3 regions of the Microbulbifer celer genome follow, and region 2 is predicted to be linked to each of the others. Evidence: predicted binding sites of a transcription regulator. Region 2 holds the regulator's gene; each other region holds the start of a gene.
The links. Region 2 encodes PhoB, which activates phosphate uptake and scavenging genes when phosphate is short. Its sites were predicted from a motif close to TGTCATAAANNTGTAACA; they were not measured.
Positions count from the first base shown of each region.

Region 1: LPW13_RS05500 (OprO/OprP family phosphate-selective porin) is a predicted target of PhoB. The motif match lies at 1,715-1,732, and genes of this name have one in related genera.
Region 3: LPW13_RS12160 (PhoX family protein) is a predicted target of PhoB. The motif match lies at 2,591-2,608, and genes of this name have one in related genera.

Region 1 covers NZ_CP087715.1:1,351,677-1,355,879, reverse strand. The annotation lists gene LPW13_RS05510 (glycosyltransferase) at 1-156, opposite strand, end outside; gene LPW13_RS05505 (TraB/GumN family protein) at 348-1,265, shown strand; gene LPW13_RS05500 (OprO/OprP family phosphate-selective porin) at 1,847-3,088, shown strand; gene LPW13_RS05495 (indolepyruvate ferredoxin oxidoreductase family protein) at 3,180-4,203, opposite strand, start outside.
Region 2 covers NZ_CP087715.1:3,895,811-3,900,013, forward strand. The annotation lists gene traF (conjugal transfer protein TraF) at 1-215, shown strand, start outside; gene phoR (phosphate regulon sensor histidine kinase PhoR) at 313-1,626, opposite strand; gene phoB (phosphate regulon transcriptional regulator PhoB) at 1,829-2,533, opposite strand; gene ubiA (4-hydroxybenzoate octaprenyltransferase) at 2,686-3,573, opposite strand; gene LPW13_RS16220 (chorismate--pyruvate lyase family protein) at 3,612-4,203, opposite strand, start outside.
Region 3 covers NZ_CP087715.1:2,872,821-2,877,023, reverse strand. The annotation lists gene msrQ (protein-methionine-sulfoxide reductase heme-binding subunit MsrQ) at 1-466, shown strand, start outside; gene LPW13_RS12160 (PhoX family protein) at 536-2,494, opposite strand; gene LPW13_RS12155 (TonB-dependent receptor) at 2,754-4,203, shown strand, end outside.

The DNA of each region.
Region 1 (4,203 bases), 1.8 Mb from region 2:
CTCGCTGCCATGCAACGTCAGGCGAGAAACCAGCGCACCGTCAGCAGAAATCACCGTGGACTCATGCCCCTGCCGCACCAGCTCAGTGGCAAAATCCAATACGGTATTTGCCGTCTCGCCTTTATCCATATCGGGTAACAACTGAACAATCCGCATTATCGCGACTCCGGGCATTGCAATGACAAAGCGGGATTGTACCGCTGATTTCTACGCCAGCGAGGATCTCTTTTACAGTTATGGGCGGCGGTCACAACCCCAGTGCGATACAGTTAGTGGTCCATGCGGAAGATTCTGTAACCGAATCTTCCGCACGAACCACCAGAGTCACGAAACCTGGACTACGCACCATGAAATACAGCACCTTCCTGACTGCCCGGCATTGGCTGCACCTGCCTCACCTTCTCGCTCTCGTGCTGTCGCTGGTTGCTGTACAGACGGTTTCTGCCACTGAATACCGCGGCCTGATATATGAAGCCGAAAAAGACGGGCAGACTGTTTTCTTATTGGGCTCTGTGCATCTGGCTGATGACAGTTTTTATCCAATGCCGAAGACCATTGAAGCGGCCTATCGCAGCAGTGGCGCCCTGGTGGTAGAAGCCGATATCCTCGCCTCGGCGAAAGACCCCGAATTACAGCAACAGATCATGGCGGCATCCACCTACCCTCCGGGGGAAACGCTACGAGATCATATTCCCGAGAAAACCTTCAGTGCCCTGGAATCCTGGCTACAACAGCGCCAGATTCCCATTGCCGTATTTCTACGTATGCGCCCCGCCATTGCCAGTATTACATTGAGCATGGTGGAAATGCAGCGGATCGGACTGAACCCCAACCTCGGTATTGACCGCTACTTTTTACAGCAGGCCCACAGCAGCGGCAAACAGATACTGCAACTGGAAAGTGTGGTGCAACAGCTTCAGATGCTGAACAATCTGGAGCACCCCGAGCGACTTCTGGAGCAAACCCTGGAACAGCTCAGCGAGCTGGAAAATTTTGTACCACGAATGACCGACGCCTGGAAATCCGGCAACGCGGAACAACTCTATCAGTTGGTTATCTCGGAAGGGCTGCAAGAGCACCCGGAGTTCTCCGGTCTCTACGACAAGTTATTTTTTCAACGCAACCGGGAAATGGCACAGAAAATCCTGCAACTCAGCCAGTCCCACTCCAGCCTGTTTGTCGTGGTTGGCGCCGGGCATCTCGTAGGAACACGTAGCATTATCGATCTCCTGCAGAAAGAGGGGTTCCGCATCAAGCAACTTTAAACTCCACAAAGCGCCACACCAAAGTAAGATTACGAACCACTGTATCTACGGGGGATACACCGTTGCCCGCTACGACGATAAAAAGGGCGTCTCGCACACTGCAAAGCCATCCCTGGTATCAATTACCACACCAGGCCCAACGTGCGTTTCATACTTAACCTGACTTTCGGCTACGATACTTTACCGGTAACGACACCAACCAACAGGGGCTGTGCGCACAGACCCACTGGTAATTGCCGATATCCGCCATTCACTCGCAAGGCAACATAATGTGCCTAAACTCTGCTTATGGCGAAATTGTCTGCAGAATGGAACAGGTATAACACGACAGGCCTATCGGGTCATGTATACCGTTTATTTGCCAGCACCTTCAGTTTATATATCCAGTTTGCCTATCCAGATTATATATCTGGCATAAATTCCGCTTTACCACGGGAATATTTCAACTTTATTACAGCAATATGACAAAACAACTATTTTTACTTTTTTGTTTCATATTTGTTGCTAACGGGTGACAGGTAAATTTTGGCTGATACAATCCGCCGCCATTGCAAATCACGATAACGGTTAAAGGCTTTCCGATGAAACGCGCACAGAAAACGCTATTGGCACTTTCCATAGTTGGCATGCTCCCCACCGCGGCGATGGCTGGTAATGCAGAAACCAAAGGCGGGTTAAAGATTACCTCTGATGATGGCAACTTTTCCGGGTCTCTCGGCGGGCGTATCCACTTTGATACCTATCTTTTCGATACCGATATCGAGGACCCCACCAGCACCACCGATTTCCGCCGTGCACGTATTACCCTGAAGGGGAATATTTACGACTGGCGATATGTTCTGGAGCAGGACTTTGCAGCCGGCGATACCCATGCGGGTTTTCGCGATGTATTCCTGGCCCATGAATTTCTGAACGGCGAAGTACGCATCGGGCAGTTCAAACCCTTCCGCTCCATGTCCGAAATGACCAGCTCCAATGAAATTACTTTTCTGGAACGGCCCTTTTCCAGCTCCACGGGCCTCTTTGATGGACATCAGTTCCAACAAGGCATTGGCTGGACCGGCGTTTTGGACTGCTTCACCCTGGGCATGATGGCGTTCAACCTCCGCGACGCGGGTACCCCGCGCAATGAGGGCGTAGGCGCCTCTGGCCGCCTTGCCTGGCACCCCATCAATACCGATTACAAAACCCTGCACATCGGCACCTCGGTCAGCTATGAGAATGCCAACCAGGATTCCACTGACATTCTCGCTGAGGCCGATTACGCCGGCCGCCGCGGCCCCTCCCAGCTGATGGCGCTCACCCCCGGCGATCTGGGTGGTGACGTCAGCACCGTTGGACTGGAACTGGCTGGCAGCTACGGTCCACTGTATCTGCAGGCGGAATACGCCATCGGCGACTTCGAGGGTAACTACTACCTGTCTGAATTCGATTATGAAGACTGGTTTGGCGCACCCGCCCCCTTCTCCTGCGATCCCGACTTTGGCTGCTTTATCGGCAACCAGACCGTACACACCTGGTATGTACAGGGCAGCTGGATGCTAACCGGAGAGCACAAGACCTACAACGTCAAGCGCGGGGCCTTCAATTCCGCCAAGCACACCGGTAATGGCCTCTGGGGAGGCTCTTGGGAACTGACCGCACGCTACGACACCATGGAAAACCGGGATTACGACTTTCTCGAGGCCAGCAGCACCACAATCGGCCTGAACTACTACGCCAATTCCAATATCCGCTTTATGGTGAACTTCATCTTCGGCGACGATGACTTTACCGGTGACGAAACCAATCAACTGGGCCTGCGTGCACAGGTTCGCTGGTAATTCACCCAACAAAATCACCGTTCCAAAAAAAATGGCGAGCTTTTCAGCTCGCCATTTTTTATTGCAGACGGATTAGTCTGACCCGGCATGATCAACCCACTTGTTGCGCACGCGCCGGATCGAACACCTGAACCTTCACCGCCTTGTCGTTTTCCTGCGCATCGGGATTCAGGAAGCGCTCCAGTGCCTGTGATTTCATCGCAGCCGCCTTCTCCACATTGGCATCCTTGATCAGGCCATAGCCGCGGATCATATCCGGGTAATTCAGCAACTCGATCGCGGCAGCGTGGTTATTCGCATTCAGTTTCCCAATCACCTGATCCACCAACGCTTCATATTCACCGATCAACGCGCGCTCCATTTTGCGCTCTGCGGTGTAGCCGAAGATATCCAGCGCGGTGCCACGCAGGAATTTGAACCGCGCCAGAACACCAAATGCGCGGTGCATCCAACCACCAAACTTCAGCTTGCGCGGCCGGCCCAGATTCTTGTCGAAGCGGCTCATCAAAGGCGGCGCAAGATTGAATTCCAGCTCGAAATCGCCGGTGAAGTTTTCCCGCAGGGATTCAACAAAGCGTCCGTCGGTATAGAGCCGAGCCACTTCATATTCATCCTTGTACGACAGCAGCTTGGCGTAATTGCGCGCAACCACTTCCGCCAGCGCCTCGCTACCGGGCACCTTGAGAATTTCCGCATCCCGTACCTTGTCCACCAGCCCGCGATAGCGTCGCGCCAGCGCCGCATTCTGGTAACCGGTCAGATGTGTCATGCGATGGGCGACGACCGCCTCCAATCCCCGCGGCTGCGCAACTTGCTGATCGCCGGCCAACAGGGCATCCAGGGCTTTGCGCTCCGCTGCCGCCAGACGACCAGCGGCAAACCCCTGCAGGTTGGCCTGCACCGCTACACCGTTCAGCTCGATGGCCTGCAGGATGGAGGCCTGATCCAGCGGCAGCAGGCCTTTCTGCCAGGCAAAGCCGAGCATAAAGATATTGGCTGCCAGGGTATCCCCCAGGGCGGCTTTGGTGAGCTCGTGGCCTTCCACCACATCCAGTTCCTGCACCGCATCGCGAATGGTATCCAGGACCGCCTGCGGTGAATGGATGTCTTCGCGC
Region 2 (4,203 bases):
AGGTACAGATTGCGCGCCTGGGTGTGGAGGCGGATCTGTTCGACTGGGCTCAACTGCGGCTGGGGTACCGCCACGATCTGCAGGACACCTACGACGGCGCCTTCACCGCCGGTATCGGCTTCTCTCCGTTTGATGTGGTGCAGTTTCACCTGGCGGCCACTCAGTCTTCCGATGATACACTGGGTGCCGCGCTGCAGTTCGGGCTGGATCTGTAACTGGGATGTAGCTGCAGGTTCGCGAGATCTGAACAGGTTAAGAAGGGGCTTCGCGCCCCTTTTTTATTGCCATGCAAACCCCGCCGGGTCCTGAAGCTCAGGCGGAACTGGCGGCAGTAATTTTGTGCGGTGGGAAGTTGAGGGTAAAGGTACTGCCCTGCCCCGGAGTACTGGCAACACTCATGTTGGCGTTGTGGCGCAGCAGCACGTGTTTGACGATGGCCAGACCCAGGCCGGTGCCGCCACTCTCGCGGGAGCGTCCCGCGTCCACCCGGTAAAAGCGTTCAGTCAGGCGCGGGATATGCAGGGAGTCGATACCGATACCGCTGTCTGCCACCGAGTAGTGCCCGCCGCTGTCATCGGTATTCCAGCGCAGCTCGATGGGGCCGCCGTCCGGGCTGTATTTCACGGCATTGAGGGCAAGGTTTGCAAACGCGCTGTGCAGCTCTCCGGCGTCGCCGGTAATAGTGCAATCTTCTTCACACGACACACTGATCTGATGGCGATCGCCACTCAATGAGCGCGCCTCACCGGCTACCCGTTCCATCAGCTCGCGCACGGAAACCCTGTCCCGTCCACTGTCGCGTTCGGATGTCTCCAACCGCGCCAGCAGCAACAGATCATTCACCAGGCTGGTCATGCGCACCGTCTGCTCACTCATCTGTGTCAGCGGGCGCTCCCAGTTCCTCGGCGCCTGGCCGCTGCCGGTGAGCGTTTCCAGATAGCCGGCAATCACCGTCAGCGGCGTGCGCAGCTCGTGGGAGACGTTGGCGACAAAATCCCGGCGCATCTGCTCCAGATTGTGCAGACGGGTCACATCCCGCACGATCACCAGCGCCTCGTCCCGGCCGAAGCGGGTGACCTCCATTTGCAGGATACGGGTATCGTCACCCGGTGCGGGCAGCGTAATCGGCTCGCGGGAATCGTTATCCTGCCCCAGCATGCGCTGATGTACGTGATCCACAAAACGTGGATCGCGCACAAAGTTCACCAGCGGCTGGCCGGCGTCATCGGACTGTAAGCGCAGCATCTGTCCGGCAGCGGGATTCCACCACGCCAGATTGCCTTCATCCTCAAGCGCCACAATACCCTCGCGCAGGGCACTGGTACTGTCCTGAACCCGGCGCAGCATGGCGTGGAGTTTCTGTTTTTCTTTGCGGTGACGCCGCTGCAGGCGGTAAAAATCGTCGGAGATATCCCCCCATACGCCAAAGCTGGTGGGCGCGGGGCCGCGGCGGCCATTGGCGAGCCAGCGATCAAAGCGGCTTTGCTGCAGGAGTACCCAGATCAGGTAAACCGCAAGCCCGGCACACAGCGCCAGCCACCAGTGTCCGGTGGTAATACCGACGATGGTGGTGCCCAGGGCGATAACGATAAAGCGGGAAAACTCGCCAATACTGCGATCGAGCATGCTGGTCGGGCCGTCTGAATATGTTAGGCGAAGCGGCAGCGCCTGGAACTGTGCGCCGATCTTCGCGCGAAGGCCGGGTGCCGGGTATTTATTTTTGAAAGCGTCAGCGACAGGGAAGTATTCACAGCGGTTTCAAAAATAAATACCCGGTGCCCGGCCGCCACTGGGCTCTCTAGGGAGCATGAACCTTGTGTAGGTAGGATTACACCCTTTCCACGGTCTGTACAGAGAAGCGGTAGCCGGTGCCGCGTACGGTCTGGATATAGCGTTCGTGGCCGTCGATAGTGAGGGCTTTGCGCAGGCGGCGGATATGTACGTCTACGGTGCGCTCCTCCACATACACGTTGCCGCCCCACACGTGGTCCAGTAACTGCGTACGGGTATAGGCCCGTTCCTGATGGGAGAGGAAAAAGGTCAGCAGGCGAAACTCCGTCGGTCCCATATCCACCGCATCGCCATTGATGGTCACCCGGTGGCTGATCGGATCCAGCACCAGGCCACCTGCCGTCAGCGGCTCTTCCGGTGTGCTCGGGCCCGCGCGGCGCAAGACCGCTTTCAGGCGCGCCACCAGCTCCCGGGGAGAAAACGGTTTGGTGATGTAATCGTCGGCGCCGGTTTCCAGACCTTTGATCTTGTGATCTTCTTCGCCCTTCGCGGTCAGCATGATTATCGGGATCGCAGCGGTCAATTCATCCCGCTTCAGGCGGCGTGCCAGTTCCACTCCGGAAACATCCGGCAGCATCCAGTCCAGCAGGATCAGATCCGGCTTCTCGTCGATGACCAGCGAGTGGGCCGCCTGTGCGTTTTCTGCCTCCAGACAGCGATAATCCGCCATCTCCAGCGCCACGCGCAGCATGTCCCTAACCGGGGCTTCATCGTCGACTATCAGAATCGTCTTGCTGTCCATCTGCCTGCCATACCCTAATTGCTGGTCTGAATTCGAACTGACTTTTTAGAGTGGCCATTAAACGTCACTTTAATGACAAATATATGACAGACGCCGGTCGATCGCGAAAAGAGACCGTAAAAAGAGATCGTGAAAAGGAGCCTGAAGTTCGTTCACTGGAGCAGGAAGTGAAAAAATATTCCCGAAAATACAGCCGCGCCGACCCAGTTGTTATTCAGGAATGCCTTGAAGCAGTCGTCCCGCTGACGGTTTTTAATCAACCACTGTTGGTAGGCGAACAATCCGGCGGCTGCCGCGACGCCCACATAGTAGAGTGCGCCCAGTTCCTGACGCCCACCGAGCATCAGCAGGGCAAAGATCACCATGACCTGCAGGCAGCCGGTCATGGCGCGGTCCATCTCTCCAAACAGGATGGCAGTGGATTTGACCCCGATCTTGAGGTCATCGTCCCGGTCCACCATGGCATAGAAGGTGTCGTAGGCCACGGTCCACAGCAGGTTGGTGGTAAAGAGCAGCCACGCCACCGGGGGCACGCTGTTGTTCACCGCGGCGAACGCCATTGGAATGCCCATACTGAAGGCCGCCCCCAGCACCACCTGGGGCAAGTGGGTGTAGCGCTTCGCGAACGGATAGCAGAACGCCAGTGCCAGCGCCGGCAGTGACAGCAGTACAGTAAGCCGGTTGGTGGTAAGCACCAGCAGGAAGGCGAGTAGCATCAGGCCGGCGAATAATAGCAGCGCGCCTTTGGGCGTTGCCGCGCCGGTGGCGAGGGGGCGCTGGTGGGTGCGTTTTACGTGACCATCAACATTGCGGTCGGCAAAATCGTTGACCGCACAGCCGGCAGCGCGGGTGAGGATCACCCCGAGGGTGAAGACCATAAACAGGTGGACACCCGGCCATCCTTCTGCGGCCAGCCACAGCGCCCACCAGGTGGGCCACAACAGCAACAGGGAGCCGATGGGGCGATCGAGCCGTGCCAGTTGCCAGTAGGGTAACGCCTGGGGCCAGCGTTGCTGTAATTGTTGGCTGATCAATTGCATATCCTCACGGGCATCAATACTTTACGCGCCACGTCTGCTTATCGGGGCGCGCAGGTCGCGGGCGGTGTCTGGGGATTGAAACTGTTGAGAAAGGTTTCTGCAACCAGCAGTGGTTTGTCCTTTAGCCAGAAGGTGGAGCGGCGCCCCCAGGCTCGTGTGGACATTTCGGCGAGCTCGTCGATGGCGCAATGGGAATTGCGCTGCAGCTGGTTGAGCACGATGGGCCCGCGCTTCATGTCGGCGCGGCTGAACAGGAGTTCACCGAGCGGGCGGCTGTCGAGGTTGCGCAGGTGCCGGAGTTTGCCGCTGACCGAGCGTTCCGGTAACACGCTGCGGGCGTAGACCCAGGGCTGGCCATGGCCGCACAGGAGGACTTCGCGCACCAGGGCGAGGGAGCGATCCCGCAGGTTGAGGGCCCGGCGTTCTTCGAGGCGCGGTTGCTGCCAGTCCTGATGCAGGATCCTTACGCTGAACTCGCCATTGCTGAAATCTTTCAGGGCGGCAGTAAGGGAGCCGGGGTGGATCAACCAGGGTACGAGGTTTTCCGGCGGTACGCTGCCGTACAGGTTTTCCAGGGGCTGGGGGTGCCAGTCGCCGACCGGAAGATAGGGAGACTCATAGGGGGAGTGG
Region 3 (4,203 bases), 1.0 Mb from region 2:
CATGGGGGCACTGCGTCTGCTGCTGCTCACCCTGCTGGTGACACCGCTCGCCAAATTGCTCCACTTCGGTCAACTCAATCGACTGCGGCGCCCGCTGGGGCTGTGGTGTTTTACCTGGGCTTCGCTGCATTTCTGCGCGTGGCTGGCACTGGATCTGGGGCTGGACTGGTCACTGATCGGCAGCGAGCTGATCGAGCGCACCTATATCCTGGTGGGGTTCAGTGCGTGGTTGATCCTGCTGGCGCTGGCGGTCACGTCGATCCCCGCGCTGTTGCGGCGGATGGGCAAGCACTGGAAAAAGTTGCACGGGCTGCTTTATATCGCAGCGCTGTTGGGGTGCTGGCATTTCTGGTGGTCGGTGAAGAGCGGCTGGATTGAACCGGCAATTTATCTGACGCTGGCCTGCGTCCTGTTGTGGTGGCGAAAGGACAGCGTGGTGCGTTGGCTGCGATCTTTTACCCGATAGAATCATGGGAAACCACGGGATATCAGTGGCGGGCTGGCGCCACGGATATCCCGAGACAAGATTTGCCGTTCAGCTTCCCACGGGGCCGCCGTCATCCCGGCGAATGGCCAGCACCGAGGGCCGTGGCGGCAGGTCCGGATCGTTATCTGGCCAGCGGTGTAGCGGCTCGTCAAATGTGGAGCGATCCGTATCCGCCGGGTGCTGTACCGCGACAAACAAGGTTTTGCCATCCGGGGTGAATTCCGGGCCGCAGATCTCTCCACCCTCGGGGCAGCCAAAGAAATGTTTCGGCGCTGCGCGCAATTCTCCCTCCGTGGCCATTGCCCACAAGCCATCGTGAAAACCGAAGCTTTCACAACCGTCGGTGGCGATCCACATATTACCCAGCTGATCGAAGGCCACATTGTCCGGGTTGGTAAACCAGCCGTGCCGGGATATCGCGCCCGGGCTTGTCTGCCCGTAAGCGCCGCGCTCGCGGGGATCTTCCGCATTGGGGTTGCCGCCGAGCAGGAAGGTATTCCAGCTAAACCGATTGCTGGCGTGATCGCGCTGGCCTCCCTGTATGCCCGGCGGTACGATTTCCAGTACGTGACCCGCGGTGTTGCGCGCGCGCGGATTGGCCGCGTTTTCTTCACCGGCTTCGCGTTTTTTGTTCTTGGTCAGCATCACGTAAGTACAGTCGTTGACCGGGTTGGTTTCTACATCTTCCGGCCGATCCATGGGGGTGGCGCCGAGCAGTTTTGCTGCGCGGCGGCAATCGATCAGTACGTCCGCCTGATTGCGAAAACCATTTAGTTCGGTGAGCGGACCTTCACCGAATGTCAGCGGCAGCCATTCGCCATTGCCGCCTTCATCAAAGCGTCCGGCAAACAGTGTGCCTTCGGTCAGCAGGTCGCGATTGTGGGCGCTTTCTCCCGGGCGATAGATGCCTTTCGAGACAAAGCGATACACAAACTGGTGTTCGTCGTCATCACCGCCGTAGGCGACGATGGGCTGGCCGGGCTTGCTCACCAGCGTGAAGCCCTCGTGTTCAAAGCGGCCCAGGGTGGTGAGTTTGCGGGGTATGGATTCCGGATCGTAGGGATCGAACTCCACCATCCAGCCAAAGCGGTTGGGCTCGTTCGGTTCGTGGGTAATGTCGAAACGGCGGTCGTAATCGCCCCAGTTGCGATTGTCTTCGGCGATACCGAAGGCGTGATGGTTGCGCGCTTCCACCTCGTCGGCGATGTTGTCCGGGTCGCCCTGGAAAGCGCCGCCGAACCCTTCCTCTGCAATCAGTACGGTGCCCCAGGGTGTCTTGCCGCCGGCACAATTGCCCACAGTGCCGTGCACCTTGCGGCCGCTGGCATCGGCATTGGTCACCAGTCGTGTGTCGCCGGCGGCGGGGCCAACCAGTTCCATTTCCGTGGTTAATGAAATACGGCGGTTGTAAGCGCTGCCCTGTACCGGGCGCCAGCCATCCGGTGTTTTTTCGACTTCCACAATGGTGTGGCCGCAGGCCTGTTGTTCGATCGCCACATGCTCTGCGCTGGTGCCGCGGTTGGCACTGTCTTCCGTATAGCCGGAAAACATCAGATGCGGTTGGGTGTACTCGTGATTGACGCACAGCAGGCCGTGTTCGCTGTTGTCGCTGGTGATATGCATATCGCCCTGGCCGGGGCCCGCTTCATCGTGCAACGGCAGGTAGGCGATAAAATCATTGTTGTAACCGAAGCGTCGCGCCTGCTCTGCGGCAGTCAGTTTTGTCGGGACGAATGCGCCGGCAAACGCCTCCAGCGGATCTCCCCAGCTCAATACCCGGTCGGCACTGTAGCCCTCGGGAACATGGTGCTGAAAGTCGAGCCGGTGCGGTATCTCGTCAAAGCTGAGGTTGTTCGCTGAATCTGGCGCATCTTTTGACGAGCAGCCGGTTAACAGGGGAGCGCCGGCAGTGGCGGCAGTAGCTGCGCCAATCGCCTTGAACAGAGTGCGTCGCTGTGGGCTGGCGGGTGCCTGGTCGTCTGCGGCGGGGCGTCTTCTTTCAGTCATAAAATATTCACCAATTATTCATATCTACTGTCGGTGGGGCCTGGCAATCGCCTGCAACGCTGATTGCCCGCTCTGGATACAAGGTTAACGGCGCAATATGACAATTTTAAAAAAAGCGTAACGCAACGTTCACATCTCAATACTAGCCTGCGCCCACAAATCAACAGGTCGGGTGTGGGGCCAGCAGAATTCCCCTCCACCAAACGGCCAACCATGGCTTCTGTAATCTGAATCACACTCCTAATGGGGACGGGGAACTATGACCAAGTCTGTTTTCAATCTGAAATTGGTGGCGCCGCTTGCCGCCGCGATCATCAGCGTCAATACCGGTGCGCAGGAAGCATCAAAAGAAGAGATCGGCGAACTGATGGAAACCATCGTGGTTACCGCCCAGGCAGCCAATGCCCGCAGCGATATTCAGCGCCAGAGGGATTCGGACAAGATGATTGCGGTGCAGACTTCCGATGCCATCGGTGAGTTGCCTGATGCCAACGTCACCGAGGCGCTGCAGCGCATGCCCGGCGTCTTTATTACTCGCGACCAGGGCGAGGGCCGCTTTGTCGGCGTGCGGGGTATCGACCCCAACCTCAATTCCGCCACCATTAATGGCATGGCCCTGCCGGCGCCGGAGAGCGACAGCCGCGCCGTGGCCATGGACGTGATTCCTTCCGACCTGCTCGCCAGCCTCGAGGTGTCCAAGACCCTGACTCCGGATATGAGCGCCGACTCCATTGGTGGCGCGATCGAAATCAAAAGTATCAACGCGCTGGATCACGACGGTCAGAACTTCAAGCTCAGCGTCGAAAACAGCTACAGCGAACTCCAGGATGAAAATAGCCCCAAGGTGGCCGGCAAGTTCACCAATGTGTTCGAGCTGGACGGCGGTGCCGAGCTGGGTGTGGCCATTGCCGGCAGCCACCAGGAACGCAATTTCGGTTCTGAAAACATCGAGACCGATGGCGCCTGGGAAATGATGGAGGCCGAGGATGGCAGCAAAGCGTTCGGCGCACCGGAAATCGAGCAGCGCGACTATACGATTACCCGGGAACGCAGCGGCCTGGCGGCAAATTTCGACCTGCGCCTGTCCGATGCAAGTTTGCTCTACCTGCACAGCCTCTACTCGGATTTTTCCGACTCCGAAAAACGCCAGCGCAATGAATACAAGTTGGACAAGGGCGACCTGCAGAGCATCTCTTCCAGCTCCGCTACCTGGTCTGATGCGCGTCTTAACAAATCCCTCAAGGACCGCTTCGAGGAGCAGCAGATTCTGTCGCTGGTCGCCGGTGGTGAACATGACCTGGATCTGTGGGGCGTGGAATATGCACTGGGTTATTCCCACTCCGAAGAGGCTGAACCGCACCGTCGCGACACGGATTTCGAACAGCGGGGCCTGGAACTGGGTTACACCAGTGCCGGCAAGATCCCAAGCCTGGAAATAGGCGATGTCGACGCGTCCATGAACCCCGCCAACTACGTGCTGGATGAAATCGTCATCGAGGACAACTTTACTGACGATGAGGAGCTCAGTTTCCGTATCGACCTCCGCCGTGATATCGAAGTGGCCGGCAATCCGTCGGAACTGAAATTCGGTCTCCAGCAGCGCAACCGGGAAAAGACCGGCGACCTGAATGCAACCGTGTACAGCGGTTTCGGCGGCGACTATACCCTGGCCGACTTCGCCATGAACAAAGTCGACTACAGTCTGATGC